4 regions of the Kluyvera sichuanensis genome follow, and region 1 is predicted to be linked to each of the others. Evidence: predicted binding sites of a transcription regulator. Region 1 holds the regulator's gene; each other region holds the start of a gene.
What was found. Region 1 encodes CRP, which controls carbon source genes, mostly activating them, when cyclic AMP is high. Its sites were predicted from a motif close to ATGTGANNNNNNTCACAT; they were not measured.
Positions count from the first base shown of each region.

Region 1 (4,215 bases):
GTTGATCTGTTGGTCGGCGTGGTACCGATTGTTAACCTGGAGTGGATTCAGAAGATGATCCGCGACACCAGCGAGCGCGGTCACTCTCGTGAGGCAGTGATGGATTCGGTGGTGCGGTCGATGGAAGACTACATCAACTTCATTACCCCGCAGTTCTCCCGCACTCATATCAACTTCCAGCGCGTGCCGACGGTCGACACCTCTAACCCATTTGCGGCCAAAAGCATTCCGTCGCTGGACGAGAGTTTCGTGGTGATTCACTTCCGTAATCTCGACCACATCGACTACCCGTGGCTACTGGCCATGTTGCAGGGTTCATTTATCTCGCATATGAATACGCTGGTCGTTCCCGGTGGGAAGATGGGGCTGGCGATGGAATTAATCATGACGCCGCTGGTGCAGCGTCTGATGGAAGGTCGGAACTAGCATCAAGACCAGGTAGCCCGGACGAGGCGCGCGAGCACCGACGCCGGGAATGGCCCCGGCGTTACTACGTTCGGCCGGGCTACGTCTGGCATGTAATCAGCCTTCAATCACTTCGTAAGAGTGAGTGATGTTCACCGCTTTTTCGAGCATCAGCGCAACCGAGCAGTATTTCTCAGCAGAGAGATCGACCGCACGCGATACCGCCGCATCCTTCAACGCTTTACCGGTGACGATAAAGTGCAGGTTGATGTGCGTAAACAGACGCGGGGCTTCTTCACGACGCTCGGAGGTGAGCTTCACTTCGCAGTCGGTCACGTCATTGCGACCTTTTTGCAGGATGGAGACCACGTCAATCGCGCTGCAACCGCCGGCGGCCATCAGCACCACTTCCATCGGGCTTGGCGCTTTATCGCCAGAGTTACCGTCCATCAAAATTTGGTGGCCTGAAGCTGACTCACCGAGGAAGGTTAACCCCTCAACCCATTTCACACGCGCTTGCATAATATTTAACTCCCAGGTTGCAATTTTCTTCTCAGATTACGCGCACATAACAATTCTCGCAATGGAAGGCGATCGACGTCATGCTGAAGCGAGACACCAGGAGACACACGGCAAAAGCTATGCTAAAACAGTCAGGATGCTACGGTAATACATAAACGTACTGCATGTATGCAGAGGACATCACATTACAGGCTGCGACCCTATTCGACAGCCGACTTCCCAGGTAACGGGAAGGATACTATTGCAACCAGTGGCTGCAATGTTTTTGCCGCTGGGAAGAGCTTATAACAGAGGATAACCGCGCATGGTGCTTGGCAAACCGCAAACAGACCCTACTCTCGAATGGTTCTTGTCTCATTGCCATATTCATAAGTACCCATCGAAGAGCACGCTGATTCACCAGGGTGAAAAAGCAGAGACGCTGTATTACATCGTAAAAGGCTCCGTGGCTGTACTCATCAAGGACGAAGAAGGCAAAGAGATGATCCTCTCTTACCTCAACCAGGGCGATTTTATCGGCGAGCTGGGTCTGTTCGAAGAAGGCCAGGAACGCAGCGCATGGGTACGAGCAAAAACCGCTTGTGAAGTTGCTGAAATCTCTTATAAAAAATTCCGTCAGCTGATCCAGGTTAACCCGGACATTCTGATGCGTCTCTCTTCTCAGATGGCGCGTCGTCTGCAGGTCACTTCCGAAAAAGTCGGTAACCTGGCCTTCCTGGACGTTACCGGTCGTATCGCACAGACCCTGCTGAACCTGGCAAAACAGCCTGATGCGATGACCCACCCAGACGGTATGCAGATTAAAATCACCCGTCAGGAAATCGGTCAGATCGTTGGCTGCTCCCGTGAAACCGTGGGCCGTATTCTGAAAATGCTGGAAGATCAGAACCTGATCTCCGCGCACGGCAAAACCATTGTCGTTTACGGTACCCGCTAATCCGGCCCAAAATGGCGTATTGTGAAAGCAATACGCCATTTTTGTTTTCCCCCTATGTGGCGCAGGCTGATTTACCACCCGGAAGTCAACTATGCACTGCGGCAAACGCTGGTGTTATGCCTGCCGGTTGCCATCGGGCTGCTTCTCGGCCACCTCCAGCAAGGTCTGCTGTTCTCCTTAGTGCCCGCCTGCTGCAATATCGCTGGCCTCGACACGCCGCATAAACGCTTTTTTAAGCGCCTGATTATTGGCGGCTGCCTGTTTGCTGGCTGTAGCCTTGCCGTACAGCTGCTGCTGGAACACGACATTTCCCTACCGTTGATTCTCACCGGGCTGGCGCTGCTGCTGGGCGTCACGGCGGAAATCAGCGCGCTGCACGGGCGGCTGCTGCCTGCCTCGCTGATTGCTTCCATCTTTACCCTAAGCCTGGCGGGTAATATGCCCATCTGGGAGCCATTGCTGCTCTACGCGCTGGGCACGCTCTGGTACGGGCTGTTTAACTGGTGGTGGTTCTGGATGTGGCGCGAACAGCCGCTGCGGGAATCGCTGAGCCTGCTCTATCGCCAGCTTGCCGAATACTGCGAGGCTAAATATAGCCTGCTGACCCAGCACACCGACCCGAGCACCGCGCTGCCGCCGCTGCTGACTCGCCAGCAGAAAGTGGTGGATCTGATTTCCCAATGCTATCAGCAGTTGCACATGCTTGCGGCTAACCAGCACAACGACTACAAGCGCCTGCTGCGCGCCTTCCAGGTGGGGCTCGATTTACAGGAGCATATCTCCGTCAGCCTGCACCAACCGGAAGAGGTACAAAAGCTGGTTGAACGCAGCCACGCCGAAGCGGTGATCCGCTGGAACGCCCAGACCGTCGCGGCACGCCTGAGGGTACTGGCAGACGATATTCTCTATCACCGCTACCCGACTCGCTTCAATATGGATAAGCAGATCGGCGCGCTGGAAAAAATTGCCGACCAGCATCCGGATAACCCGGTCGGCCAGTTCTGCGCCTGGCACTTCAGCCGTATCGCCCGCGTGCTGCGCTCCCAGCGACCGCTCTACCCGCGTGACCTGATGGCCGATAAACAGCGCCGCCTGCCGCTATTCCCGGCGCTTAAAAACTACCTGTCGCTGAAATCCCCGGCCCTGCGCAACGCCGCCCGGCTCAGCGTGATGCTGAGCATCGCCAGCCTGATGGGCGCAGCGCTGCACCTACCGAAGCCTTACTGGATCCTGATGACGGTGCTGCTGGTCACGCAGAACGGCTACGGCGCAACCCGCGTACGTATATTCCACCGCGCGGCGGGCACGCTGGCGGGGCTGGTGATTGCCGCCGTCGTCCTGCACTTCCATGCGCCGGAAGGGCTGGCGCTGACAGGCATGCTTATCGTCACGCTGGGGAGTTACCTGATCATCCGTCGCCACTACGGCTGGGCCACCGTTGGCTTTACTATCACTGCCGTGTATACCCTGCAGATTCTGACGCTGAACGGCGAGCAGTTCATCGTCGCCCGCTTTATCGACACCATCATCGGCTGCCTGATTGCCTTTGGCGGCATGATCTGGCTCTGGCCACAGTGGCAAAGCGGCCAGCTGCGGCAAAACGCTCAGGCGGCGCTGGAGGCAGACCAGGAGGCCATTCGTCTCATCTTAAGCCCCGACCCGCAGGCACCGAAGCTTGCCTACCAGCGGATGCGCGTCAACCAGGCACACAACACGCTCTTCAACACGCTGAATCAGGCCATGCAGGAGCCGGGCTTCAACTCGCGTTATCTGGCAGATATGAAGCTGTGGGTCACCCATAGTCAGTTTATCGTCGAGCACATTAATGCCATGACCACGCTGGCGCGCGAGCACAATATGCTGACGCCGGATCTGGCGCAGCAGTATCTGGAATCCTGTGAGGTTGCCCTTCAGCGCTGTCAGCAGCGTCTGGAGTACGATGAGGCGGGAAGTAGCGGTGAAGTGAATATTATGGAGTCGCCGGACGCGCTGTCCCACGGGCCGTTAAGCACCATGGAACAGCATCTTCAGCGTATTCTGGGGCATCTGAGCACCATGCACACCATCTCGTCGGTGGCCTGGCGACAGCGCCCCCGTCATGGCGGCTGGTTAAAACGACGGGCTAGCTAACGATTTTAGCGACCGCCTGAGCGAAGCGCTGCATCCCTTCGTCGATATCCGCCTCTTCCACCACCAGCGATGGCGCAAAGCGCATCACATCCGGCCCTGCGTTCAGTACCATCACGCCAACGTCCGCCGCCGCGTAGAGGAAATCACGCGCCCGGCCTTTGTATTTCTCGTTCAGCGCCGCGCCAATCAGCAACCCCATACCGCGCACATCGCTAAAGACA
Region 1 covers NZ_CP162271.1:3,294,580-3,298,794, forward strand. Annotated here, with positions in the region: gene AB2B48_RS15975 (phosphoribulokinase) at 1-426, shown strand, start outside; gene AB2B48_RS15980 (OsmC family protein) at 523-927, opposite strand; gene crp (cAMP-activated global transcriptional regulator CRP) at 1,232-1,864, shown strand; gene AB2B48_RS15990 (YccS/YhfK family putative transporter) at 1,919-3,994, shown strand; gene AB2B48_RS15995 (bifunctional acetylornithine/succinyldiaminopimelate transaminase) at 3,987-4,215, opposite strand, start outside.

Region 2 (4,215 bases), 1.2 Mb from region 1:
TTGACCAGCTCACGCCAGTGGCGCGGCTCTGGGTCGGATAAAGCGTGGCGGTCAGTGCATTCAGCCCAACCTGCGACCCGCTGATGCCGATACCGGTACCGAAAATCGCCAGCGCCATCATCCACAGGCCGTTTTCGCTCAGGCCAATCATCACAATGCACACCGCCCCCAGCGCATAGCTCACCGCCAGCACCCAGAACGGGTTGAATTTATCCATTAACACGCCGAGCATCAGCGCCCCCAGCGTACCGCCTACCTGGAACGCCGCCGTTACCCACGAGGCGTGCTGGAGATCGATACCGCGATGGTTCAGCAGGGTTGGCATCCAGCTGGAGAGTAAATAGATGATCAGCAGGCTCATAAAGAACACCACCCACAGCATCAGCGTGATGGTAAGCTGACGCCCGGCGAACAGCTGGCTGATGCTGCCCTTCTGGGTTGCCGCCGGTTCATCAAGCCAGAACTCGGCGTCGTCATAACGCTCGCCGGTCATGGCGCTCACGGTGCGGCGAATTTCCGCCTGCGGACGCTGACGACGCACCAGCCAGCGCGGGGATTCCGGCAGCACGGCCAGCAGCGCGAAGAACAGCACGATAGGCAAGACGCCGCCCAGCACCAGAATGCCGTGCCAGCCAATCACCGCCACCAGCTGCGCGCTAACGATACCGCCCAGCGCCGAGCCGAGGGTAAAGCCGCAGAACATCAAGGTGACCAGCGCGCCGCGACGGCGGGCCGGCAGGTATTCAGAGGTCATGGTGATGGTATTGGGCATCGCGCCGCCAAGGCCGAGGCCGGTTAAAAAGCGCAGGATGATTAAGGCTTCCAGATTCGGTGAGAACGCCGACAGCAGGCTGAAGAGGCCAAACAGCGCCACGCACCATTCGATAACGCGTTTGCGCCCGAGCCGGTCAGAGAGCGGGCCGCACAGCAAGGCGCCTGCGGTTAACCCCAGCAGACCTGCGCCAAACAGCGGTGCCAGATCGCCTGCGGTTAGCTGCCAGTGGTCGCGAATGGCTGGGGCGATAAAGCCAATCGCGGCGGTATCAAAACCGTCCATCATCACTACCAGGAAACAGCAGATGATGACGCGCCACTGCATCTTGCCGATCGGAGCGACATCGATGAGTGCCTGTAGTTCACGTCGTTGCGTCATAGGGAGGGCCTCGGTATATGCAGGTTATCCACGTCGCCGTTCACGCTTTCGCCAGAACGGCTCAGAGTAAGATGTTTATTTTTTTGCTTTTATGTTGCTATCTTGTGACATGTGAAATGAGTTGTACAATGGCATTTCATGCCTATCCATAACCTGGAGGTTATATCTCATGGCCGATTGGACGCAGAAGCTGAAGCTCCACCATCTGAAGATGCTGGTGGCACTTGGCGAGCAGGGAAACCTGACTCAGGTCGCTAAAATGATGCACATCACCCAGCCCGCGCTCTCAAAATGGTTAACCCAATTTGAAGAAGAGCTGGGCATCACGCTTTTTGAACGTCACAGCAAAGGGCTGCGCGTGTCCGAGGGCGGTAAGCTGCTGCTTCAGCACGCACAGCGGCTGATTAACGACATCGAACGCTCGCAGTTTGAGATGGAGCGTTTTAAACAGGGCGGCCTTGTGGGGAGCCTGAAAATCGGCTGCTCGCCGGTGGCGACCGACTGCGTCTCCCAGGCCATTTTCCCGCTGCTGGCCGAAATGCCAACGCTGCATCTGAATATTGAAGAGAAGGTGATGACGCCGCTGCTGCATGATTTGCAGTCCGGCGTCGTGGACGTGGTGGTTGGGCGTATTGGCGGCCGGGCGCTGGAACTGCCGCTGAATTATGAGGTGCTCTATACCGAACCGGTCTGTTTCGTGGCGCGAACCGACCATCCCCTCGCCCACCGCAGCCGACTGTCGTGGGAGGACCTGGCGTCATGGCGTTGGATAGTCTGGCCTAACGGCACGCCGATTCGCCAAAGCATCGACAACGCCCTGGTGGAAAACGGCGTCATGCTGCCTGAAAATACCATTGAGTCAGCCTCGATGAACGTCAGCGTCAACCTGCTGCAAAGCAGCGATATGATCTCAATTCTGTCACTGCGTCTGGCGGAGCGATACCAGAGCCAGGGCCAGCTCGCCATTCTGGCGCTGCCACGTGTTGAGCAGAAAGGCAGCGTTGGCGTATTCTGGCGCAAATCGAGCACGCCTTCGCTTGCGCTAAGCCGGTTTCTCCACTATTTGTCGCATCCGGTACAAATGGCGGAATAACGCCGGGCAGATGCCTGATGTTCGCGTTATCTATATCAGGTATGCTCAGATTTCATGATGTGATCGGTAGCACATTTCAGGGTTTAATTGTATGATGAATGCATTCCACCAAAGGTGAATCCCATGCTCAAATCGCTGAATTTAATCTGGCAATACCTGCGTGCATTCGTGCTGATTTACGCCTGTCTGTATGCCGGTATTTTTATTTCGTCGCTGCTGCCGATTACCATTCCCGGCAGCATTATCGGCATGCTTATTATGTTTGTGCTGCTGGCGCTGCAAATCCTGCCCGCGAAGTGGGTCAACCCCGGCTGCTACATCCTTATCCGCTATATGGCGCTGCTGTTCGTGCCGATTGGCGTGGGCGTGATGCAGTACTTCTCGCTGCTGAGCGCGCAGTTCGGCCCGGTGGTCGTCTCCTGTACCATCAGTACGTTGGTGGTGCTGGTGGTGGTGAGCTGGAGCTCTCACCTGATTCACGGTGAGCGTAAAGTCGTTGGTCGTGAGGGAGCGGATAAATAATGCTGCACTATATCTGGTGGTCTTTGCCGCTGACCTTAGTCGTCTTTTTCGCCGCCCGTAAGCTTGCCGCGCGCTTTAAGATGCCGCTGCTTAACCCGCTGCTGGTGTCGATGATAGTGATAATTCCGTTCCTGCTGCTGACCGATATTCCGTACGATCACTACTTTAAGGGTAGTGAAGTGCTGAACGATCTGCTGCAGCCTGCGGTGGTCGCCCTGGCCTATCCGCTGTATGAACAGCTGCACCAGATCCGCGCCCGCTGGAAATCCATCATTACTATCTGCTTCGTCGGCAGCGCGGTGGCGATGATCACCGGGACGTCAGTGGCGCTGATGATGGGGGCTTCACCGCAAATCGCCGCTTCTATTCTGCCGAAATCGGTGACCACGCCGATCGCGATGGCGGTCAGCGGCAGCATCGGCGGTATTCCGGCCATTAGCGCCGTGTGCGTGATTTACGTCGGTATTCTCGGGGCAGTATTTGGTCATACCCTGCTGAACCTGATGCGGATTACCACCAAAGCCTCACGCGGGCTGTCAATGGGCACCGCCTCGCACGCCCTCGGCACCGCTCGCTGCGCCGAGATGGACTATCAGGAAGGGGCGTTTAGTTCGCTGGCGTTGGTTATCTGCGGCATCATTACCTCGCTGATTGCGCCATTCCTGTTCCCGATTATTCTGTCGGTAGTGGGATAAAACGAGACAAATCACACATTTTTAATTGATGTTACACACGTTGCATTAACAATGAGATATTGATCACTAATCGGGGCGCTTGCGCCCCGTACACTACGATCCCATTACATTGTTATGAGGCACAACGCCATGCATCCACGTTTTCAATCTGCTTTTTCGCAACTGGCGGCAGATCTGCAGACCGCTATCGCTCCCCTGCTAGCCGATCCGCACTTCCCTGCTCTGCTGAGCGCCGAGCAGGTCTCTTCGCTTAAAACGGCGACGGGGCTGGACGAAGACGCGCTCGCTTTCGCGCTCCTGCCGCTGGCAGCAGCCTGCGCCCGTGCCGACCTGTCTCACTTTAACGTAGGCGCTATCGCCCGCGGCGTGAGCGGTACCTGGTACTTTGGCGGCAACATGGAATTCCTCGGTGCCACCATGCAGCAGACCGTGCACGCAGAACAGAGCGCCATCAGCCATGCCTGGCTGCGCGGCGAAAAATCTCTGCAGGCCATTACCGTTAACTACACGCCGTGCGGCCACTGCCGTCAGTTTATGAATGAACTGAACAGCGGGCTGGCGCTGCGTATCAACCTGCCGGGCCGTCAGCCGCATACGCTGCAAGACTACCTGCCGGACGCGTTCGGGCCAAAAGACCTCGATATCAAAACCCTGCTGATGGACGAGCAGGATCATGGTTATCCGCTCGAGGGCGATGCGCTGGCGCAAGCTGCCATTCAGGCCGCTAACCACAGCCATACCCCATACAGTAA
Region 2 covers NZ_CP162271.1:2,063,308-2,067,522, forward strand. Annotated here, with positions in the region: gene AB2B48_RS10145 (MFS transporter) at 1-1,153, opposite strand, end outside; gene AB2B48_RS10150 (LysR substrate-binding domain-containing protein) at 1,323-2,246, shown strand; gene AB2B48_RS10155 (CidA/LrgA family protein) at 2,370-2,768, shown strand; gene AB2B48_RS10160 (CidB/LrgB family autolysis modulator) at 2,768-3,463, shown strand; gene cdd (cytidine deaminase) at 3,593-4,215, shown strand, end outside.
Region 2: the regulator CRP is predicted to act here: its motif matches at 2,304-2,321, upstream of AB2B48_RS10155 (CidA/LrgA family protein).

Region 3 (4,215 bases), 1.1 Mb from region 1:
GGGCAGCATGGCGCCAAACCGTCGTCAGGATATTGCGCAGCTCGGTCTGAAAGCCGTTGCCGCCGGGACGCTCTCCAACCTGATGAGCGCCACCATCGCGGGCCTGTTCCTCGCCCTATAAGTACAGCGCCGGAGGGATAAGCCTCGTTATTCCTCTGGCCTGTAGCGCCTGGCTGACGGCATCAATATCCGTTGGCCCGGCGCTACCCCACGCTTTTGCCTCACCGTAAACGCCGTGTGCGTGAAAGGCGTTCAGACGCACGGGAATATCCCCCAGCCCGGCGATAAACGCGCCTAGTGGCTCCGCTTCCTCCAGATAATCACTGTGCCCCGGAATAACCAGCAGCCGTAGCTCCGTCAGCATGCCGTGCTGGGCAAGCCACTGAATGCTCTGTTTGATCCGTGCGTTGCCGCGTCCGGTCAGGGCCAGATGGCGGTCGCTATCCCAGGATTTTAAATCGACCATCACCCCGTCACACACCGCTTGCAGCTTCTGCCAACCGCTTAGCGGCAGCTCGCCGTTACTGTCGACGAGGCAGGTCAGGTGCGTCAGTGAAGGCGTAGATTTCAGCGTCTGGAAGAGGGCGATGATGAACGGTAACTGCGTGGTGGCTTCGCCGCCGCTGACGGTAATACCCTCGATAAACGGTGCGACCTGCGCTATCTGCTGAATCACTTGCTCCACGCTCATGGTTTGCGCCATCGGCGTGGCCTGCTGCGGGCACATATGCAGACAGGTATCGCACTGCTGGCAAACCTCCGCCTGCCAGCTGACTTTCCCGTCGTGCACGCTTAACGCCAGGTGCGGACACTGCGGCACGCACTCACCGCAGTCGTTGCAACGCCCCATTGTCCACGGGTTATGGCAGTTTTTGCAGCGCAGGTTGCAGCCCTGCAGAAACAGGGCCAGGCGGCTGCCGGGCCCGTCGACGCAGGAGAACGGGATAATTTTACTGACTAAAGCGCATCTGCTGTTCATGGCTCACGACACGAGGTTGACGTTCCAGGATACGCGTGTTGCGTGCGGCTTCTTCGCCCAGCCACGTGGTGTTGGTGCGGGAGCCTTCATCACGGTATTTTTGCAGGTCGGACAGGCGCACCATATAGCCCGTGACGCGCACCAGATCGTTACCGCTGACGTTGGCGCTGAACTCACGCATACCGACTTTAAACGCGCCGAGGCAGAGCTGCATGACCGCCTGCGGGTTACGTTTCACGGTTTCATCCAGGGTCAGTATATCGCTGATCCCTGCGGTGTAGTGGGCGTGATGTGGGGCGACGGTGAGCAGGTGGTTTATCGGGTCCGGCTCGTCGCCGTATGGCAGACGTGCGCCTGGTGTGGTGCCAATGTCTGAGCTGATGCCGGACTGTGCGTGGAGCAGTGCGCGCTGCTGCCAGCCGTACTGTACCGGCGTACGGGCGACGAAGGCGGCAAGCTCGGCGCTGATGCGGTAGGCCAGCTGATTCGCCTGCTCGTCTTTACCGTAGCGCCCGCTAAGCCCTTCGCGCTCGCACAGGATGTTAACCGCCTCGGCGAGCGAGTAAATGCCGAACATCGGCACAAAACGGTCCGGGTCGATCAACCCTTCACTCACCAGGAAGCTATTCTCAAAGAAGTGCGACTGCTCGTAGAGGAAGCGGCAGCGCGCATCGATGATATCGACTTGCAGCTGGCAGAAACGCGGTAACACGTTGGCAAAGAAATCATCGATCGATTCACTGCGTTGCGCCACCTGCTGGAGATTCAGGCGCACCAGCGTACTGCCGCCGCCGGCAAGCGGCAGCGAGTTGTAACAGCTTACGATGCCATATTGACCATTTGTGAATATTTTATCATTTAACGGCCCGTTGGCGATGTGCGGCTTACTGCACTCGCAGATATTTTGTGCTACCTGCAGCAGCAAATCATCGGAGGTTATTTCCGGGTCGTAGATAAAGGTCAGATTTGGCGCGACCTGCTTTAACTCTGAGTCTGCACGTAATATCGCGCGGGTGACTGGCGTATCAAGCGGGCCAATATTGACGTGCGTGAACGCATCAGGGAGCGTGCGATCGAGATAGCGCCAGAAACGTTTTATTCGAATATCAATTTCATCTTGTGTTAGAATTCTAACATAAGGCGATAACAGCGCATCAAGATGACCGAGGTAAACCGGCATCGCCGTCACGGAAGGGACATGGTGGTACAAAATGGTCAGCAGCGAAAGGGCATCGTCCAGATCTTTGGCTCCCTCCAGCTCCAGCCATTCAGAACCGTTAGCCAGAAAACGCGCGTAGTCCGGCAGGACGTAACGCGGCTTATACGGCGCATGCCCTTCATACATATCGCAAATGACGCCGTCGGCCAGCGCCGCCTGCGCTTCCTCAGAGAGTTCTGGATACGGCAGGGCGTTTTCGGCCTCCAGCGCCAGAAAATGACGTTTCTGTTCTGGGGTTAACACGGAGCTTGTCACAATTTGCTGGCAGTGTTGCAGCAGTGATGAATCATTCGATGTTGGCATGTTCAGTTCCTCAGACGAGCGATAGGCGAAGTGTATGAAAAACGATGAGGCCGTCTTTTGATCCCAGCAGTCGAACGGGTGCTTTAATTACCGTTTTCGGTTCCGAAATTTGATGTATGTCTCGTTATTGTTATGCAATTTTGTACGAAGTTTTCACTAAGTGTGATGAAAGTCGAAGTGTGAACGCGGGGCAGTGTTACAATAGTCACAGACCCGCAAGGTAACGATTTACACGGCAGTATGCCGTCGGAGAGAAAAATGACTGATTTAAAGGCAAGCAGCCTGCGTGCGCTGCAGTTGATGGATTTAACTACCCTGAACGAAGACGACACCGACGCGAAAGTGATCGCGCTGTGTCATCAGGCGAAAACGCCGGTGGGCAACACCGCCGCTGTCTGCATCTATCCGCGTTTCATTCCGATTGCGCGTAAAACGCTGAAAGAGCAGGGAACCCCGGACATCCGCATCGCCACCGTCACCAACTTCCCGCACGGTAACGACGACATCGATATTGCGCTGGCAGAAACCCGCGCAGCTATCGCTTACGGTGCTGACGAAGTTGACGTGGTCTTCCCATACCGCGCACTGATTGCGGGTAACGAGCAGGTTGGTTTCGACCTGGTGAAAGCCTGTAAAGATGCCTGTGCGGCGGCAAACGTGCTGCTGAAAGTGATCATCGAAACCGGCGAGCTGAAAGAAGAGCGGCTTATTCGTAAAGCGTCTGAAATCGCCATCAAAGCCGGCGCTGATTTCATCAAAACTTCTACTGGTAAAGTGCCGGTGAATGCGACGCCAGAAAGCGCGCGCATCATGATGGAAGTGATCCGCGATATGGGCGTACAGAAAAGCGTGGGCTTCAAGCCAGCGGGCGGCGTTCGCACTGCAGAAGACGCACAGCTGTTCCTGTCTATCGCTGACGAACTGTTCGGTGCGGACTGGGCTGACTCCCGTCACTACCGCTTCGGTGCTTCCTCTCTGCTGGCTAGCCTGCTGAAGGCGCTGGGCCACGGCGACGGTAAAAGCGCTAGCAGCTATTAATGCATTATCGTAGCCCGGACGAGGCGCATGCGCGCCGACTCCGGGATCTCCCCGGCGGCGCTACGCTTGGCCGGGCTACAGGAACGTAGCGCGGGCGCGAGCCCGCTGCATTTAACCTGATTAATCAGGAGGGTACCTTGTTTCTCGCTCAAGAAATTATTCGCAAAAAACGTGATGGCCACGCGCTGAGTGATGAAGAAATTCGTTTCTTTATCAACGGGATTCGTGACAACACCATCTCTGAAGGGCAGATTGCCGCGCTGGCGATGACCATTTTCTTCCATGATATGAGCATGCCGGAGCGTGTCTCGCTGACCATGGCGATGCGAGATTCAGGCACCGTCCTGGACTGGAAGAGCCTCAACCTCAACGGCCCGATTGTCGACAAGCACTCTACCGGCGGCGTGGGTGACGTGACCTCGCTGATGCTTGGCCCAATGGTGGCAGCCTGCGGCGGCTATATTCCGATGATTTCCGGTCGCGGCCTCGGTCATACCGGCGGTACGCTCGACAAACTGGAAGCCATTCCGGGCTTCGACATCTTCCCGGACGACAACCGTTTTCGTGAAATTATTAAAGACGTGGGTGTGGCGATTATTGGGCAGACCAGCTCGCTCGCACCGGCGGACAAACGTTTTTATGCCACCCGCGACATTACCGCGACGGTGGACTCCAT
Region 3 covers NZ_CP162271.1:4,426,158-4,430,372, forward strand. Annotated here, with positions in the region: gene AB2B48_RS21160 (NupC/NupG family nucleoside CNT transporter) at 1-121, shown strand, start outside; gene AB2B48_RS21165 (YjjW family glycine radical enzyme activase) at 116-979, opposite strand; gene AB2B48_RS21170 (YjjI family glycine radical enzyme) at 951-2,501, opposite strand; gene deoC (deoxyribose-phosphate aldolase) at 2,760-3,539, shown strand; gene deoA (thymidine phosphorylase) at 3,677-4,215, shown strand, end outside.
Region 3: the regulator CRP is predicted to act here: its motif matches at 2,609-2,626, upstream of deoC (deoxyribose-phosphate aldolase).

Region 4 (4,215 bases), 1.3 Mb from region 1:
AGTTTGATAAGTAAATCGGCCGGGCCACAACGTTCGTAGCCCGGGCGAGGCGTTTACGCCGACCCCGGGGTCGGCGCTAACGCTTACTTCACGTCGTCAGGTAACGCATAGGCGACGATATAATCACCCATCTTCGTACCAAACGATCCGTGACCGCCTGCGGAAATGACCACGTACTGCTTGCCATTCACCTCATAGGTCATCGGCGTTGCCTGACCGCCTGCTGGCAGACGACCCTGCCACAGTTTCTCACCGTTGCTCATGTTGTAAGCTCGCAGGTAGTTATCGGCAGTAGCGGCGATAAACAGCACGTTACCGGCTGTGGAGATTGGGCCACCCAGCATCGGCATACCCATATTAAACGGCAGCGGAACCGGCAGTGGGAACGGCAGGCTATCCTGCGGTGTACCCAGACGTTTTTTCCACACTACTTCGTTAGTTTTCAGATCCAGCGCCGAGATATAACCCCAGGCTGGCTGTTTGCACGGCAGGCCAAACGGTGACAGGAACGCGTTCAGCGTCACGCCAAACGGCACGCCGTACTGCGGCTGAATACCAGACTCGGTACCGCTGGATTTCGCGTCTTTCGGTGGCTCCATCGGGTTGCCTGGGCCACGTGGGATCAGCTTCGACACGAACGGCAGCGCCATCGGGTTAGCAATCGCCACCTGGCGGTTAGGGTCAACGGAGATACCGCCCCACTCGAACATCCCCAGGTTACCCGGGAACACCAGCGTGCCCTGCTCGGATGGTGGGGTGAAGATGCCTTCATAGCGCAGTTTGTGGAACATCACGCGGCACACCAGCTGATCGAACATGGTGGCGCCCCACATGTCCGCACCGGTCAGATCTTTCTTCGGACGGAAGCTCAGGTCGGAGAACGGCTGGGTTTTGGTGACGTAGTCGCCTTTGGCTGCACCCTGAGGAACCGGTTTTTCCGGTGCCGGCACAACCAGCTCGCCGTTACGGCGGTCGAGCACGAAGATATTACCGGTTTTCGCCGGGGCGTAGATGACCGGCACCGTCTTACCGTCAACGCTGATATCTGCCAGCGTTGGCTGGGACGGCATATCCATATCCCACAAATCGTGGTGAACGGTCTGGTAGCTCCAGGCAAGCTTACCGGTGGTCGCATTCAGCGCCACAATTGAGCTCGCGTAGCGTTCCTGCTCTGGCGTACGGTTGCCACCCCAGATATCCGGCGTGGTGACACCCATCGGCAGATAGACCAGATCCAGCTTCGCGTCATAGGCCGCTGGCGCCCAGGAGTTCGGCGAGTTGAAGGTATAATGCGAACCTGCTGGCGGGATAGCGTTTGGATCTTTCGCACCCGGATCAAAGGCCCACAGCAGCTTGCCGCTGTTAACATCAAAGCCGCGAATCACGCCAGACGGCTCACGGGTAGAGAAGTTATCGGTGACCGCACCGGCAATCACGATGACTTTATCTGTGATAATCGGTGGTGAAGTCGGTTCGTACATGCCCGGCGTGGTGACCGGCATGTCGGTTTGCAGGTTGAGAATGCCTTTGTTGGCAAAGCTCTCGCACAGCTTACCGGTGTCGGCGTTGAGGGCGAAGATACGGCCATCGTTCACCGGCAGGATAATGCGGCGAGGGCAGTCGGCAACCACGTCAGGTGACGCGTTTGCGGCGGTCGCTTCATGGTAAGAGACGCCACGGCAGGTCACGTGCTGGAAGCTCGGGTCAGTGCCGAGTTGCGGGTCAAAGTGCCATTTCTCTTTACCGGTCGCTGCATCCAGGGCAAACACGCGCTGGTGAGCGGTACAGAGGTAGAGCATATTACCAATCTTGATCGGGGTGACTTCGTTGGTGATTTCACCCGGATCGTTTGGCTGCTTCAGGTCGCCGGTGCGGAATACCCAGGCTTCCTTCAGGTTGTGTACGTTGTCGGCATTAATCTGCTTTAACGGCGAGAAGCGCTGGCCTTCCTGGTTACGCCCATAGGCTGGCCAATCCTGGTCTGCGACCTGGGAGATTGGCTCGGCCGGTGTCGCATCTGCGCTCAGCGTGCCGTTAACCTCCTGGGGGTCGTGGAAACCGGCCCAGGTGAGGATACCGGCGCTGATAATCAGTGCGACGAGCAAAGCCGCCACGGCACCGCTTGACGGCACCACCAGACGACGCCAGACAAACGGCAAAATCAGCCAGACGCCGAAGATAACCAGCACGTCGCTGCGCGGCGTCAGCGCCCAGAAGTCAAAGCCGACTTCCCACACGCCCCATACCATGGTTGCCAGCAGCAGTAAGGCGTAAAGCCACAGCGCTGAACGCTTTGCGCGCCACAGCTGTGCCGTAATGCCCAGCATCACCAGGCCAGCGATAGGGTAATACCAGGAACCCCCAATCGCGACCAGCCATACGCCGCCAATCAGTAAATACAGGCCGCAGAATGCCGCAAAGAGGGCGGTTAGCCTCCCGAGCAGTCCTGGACGTTGATGATTTGTTTCAGCCATAGAAAAGTGTCCGTTTGTTTGTTAATTATTGCTTTCATTTCATTATAGGATTTAACAAGTGTGATCGAAATCACAAATTGAGCTTTATTATCGAATTAGCCGCGTCAATCGTTTTGCTGGTATACTTTCACGCTTGCTGATCAACCTCGCGGCTCTGGGTTAACGGGTTGAGTGATTTACATTTAAAATCATGTGGTTAGTTAAATGAAACATACTGTTGAAGTGATGATCCCGGAAGCGGAGATCAAGGCGCGTATCGCTGAACTGGGTCGTCTGATTAACGAGCGTTATAAAGACAGCGGTAGCGAAATGGTGTTAGTCGGTCTGCTGCGCGGCTCGTTCATGTTCATGGCCGACCTGTGCCGTGAAGTACAGGTTCCGCACGAAGTCGATTTTATGACGGCTTCCAGCTATGGCAGCGGTATGTCCACCACCCGCGACGTGAAAATCCTCAAAGATCTCGATGAAGATATCCGCGGTAAAGACGTGCTGATCGTTGAAGACATCATCGACTCCGGCAACACCCTGTCGAAAGTGCGTGAGATTCTGAGCCTGCGTGAGCCGAAGTCGCTGGCAATTTGTACGCTGCTGGATAAACCAACCCGTCGCGAAGTTGAAGTGCCGGTTGAGTTTGTCGGCTTCTCCATCCCGGACGAATTCGTGGTGGGTTATGGTATTGATTACGCTCAGCGTTATCGCCATCTGCCATACGTTGGCAAAGTGGTGCTGTTAGACGAGTAAGTTTGCAGGTAGCCCGGACGAGGCGGAATTCCGACTCCGGGACATGCCCGGCGTCACTGCGTTCGGCCGGGCGACAAGGGATGATTTCCCTTACTTATGATTGATGTGCTTTAACTTGAGGTTGGAAATTCCGTGGCGGTAACGCTGCTCGAGGGTTTCGCGGCTGACAGCGGTCACATCAAGATCGCGCAGTAGGCCGTCGTGAATACCGTACGCCCAACCGTGAATCATCACCTTCTGCCCACGTTTCCATGCTGATTGCATAATCGTCGAGTGGCCCAGGTTATAAACCTGCTCCATCACGTTCAGCTCGCATAGCGTATCCATGCGGCGTTCCGGCGGCATCTCGCCCAGCAATGAACTATGTTTGAACCAGATATCGCGAATGTGCAGCAGCCAGTTGTCGATTAACCCCAGTTCCGGGTTTTCAACCGCCGCCTGTACACCACCGCAGCCGTAGTGGCCACAGATAATAATGTGTTCAACTTCCAGCACATCAACGGCATACTGCACCACGGAAAGGCAGTTGAGATCGGTGTGGATAACCAGGTTTGCGACGTTACGGTGAACGAACAGTTCGCCAGGCTCAAGCCCGGTCAGACGTTCGGCGGGGACGCGGCTGTCAGAACAGCCAATCCATAAAAAACGGGGTTTTTGCGCTTGCGACAGTGTCGCAAAAAAGCCGGGATCCTCTTCTCTCAGCATTTTTGACCATAGTGCGTTATTGCTGATGAGTGTATCAATGTCTTTCATGGAGGCTTGTAACCAAGTGAAGTGCGTTGGGCTAATATAGGGCAACTCCTGATTTATTAAAACTAAATATCAAGTATCAGAATGTAAGGTAAGCGAAAATCTATGACCATTGCACTGGAATTAGAGCAACTGACAAAGACCTATCCTGGCGGCGTACAGGCGCTGCGTGGGATCGATCTGCAAGTCGAAGCCGGTGATTTCTACGCGCTTCTGGGGCCGAACGGGGCGGGTAAATCGACGACCATCG
Region 4 covers NZ_CP162271.1:4,606,795-4,611,009, forward strand. Annotated here, with positions in the region: gene AB2B48_RS21930 (hypothetical protein) at 1-14, shown strand, start outside; gene AB2B48_RS21935 (glucose/quinate/shikimate family membrane-bound PQQ-dependent dehydrogenase) at 84-2,474, opposite strand; gene hpt (hypoxanthine phosphoribosyltransferase) at 2,679-3,215, shown strand; gene can (carbonate dehydratase) at 3,306-3,968, opposite strand; gene AB2B48_RS21950 (ABC transporter ATP-binding protein) at 4,071-4,215, shown strand, end outside.
Region 4: the regulator CRP is predicted to act here: its motif matches at 2,533-2,550, upstream of hpt (hypoxanthine phosphoribosyltransferase).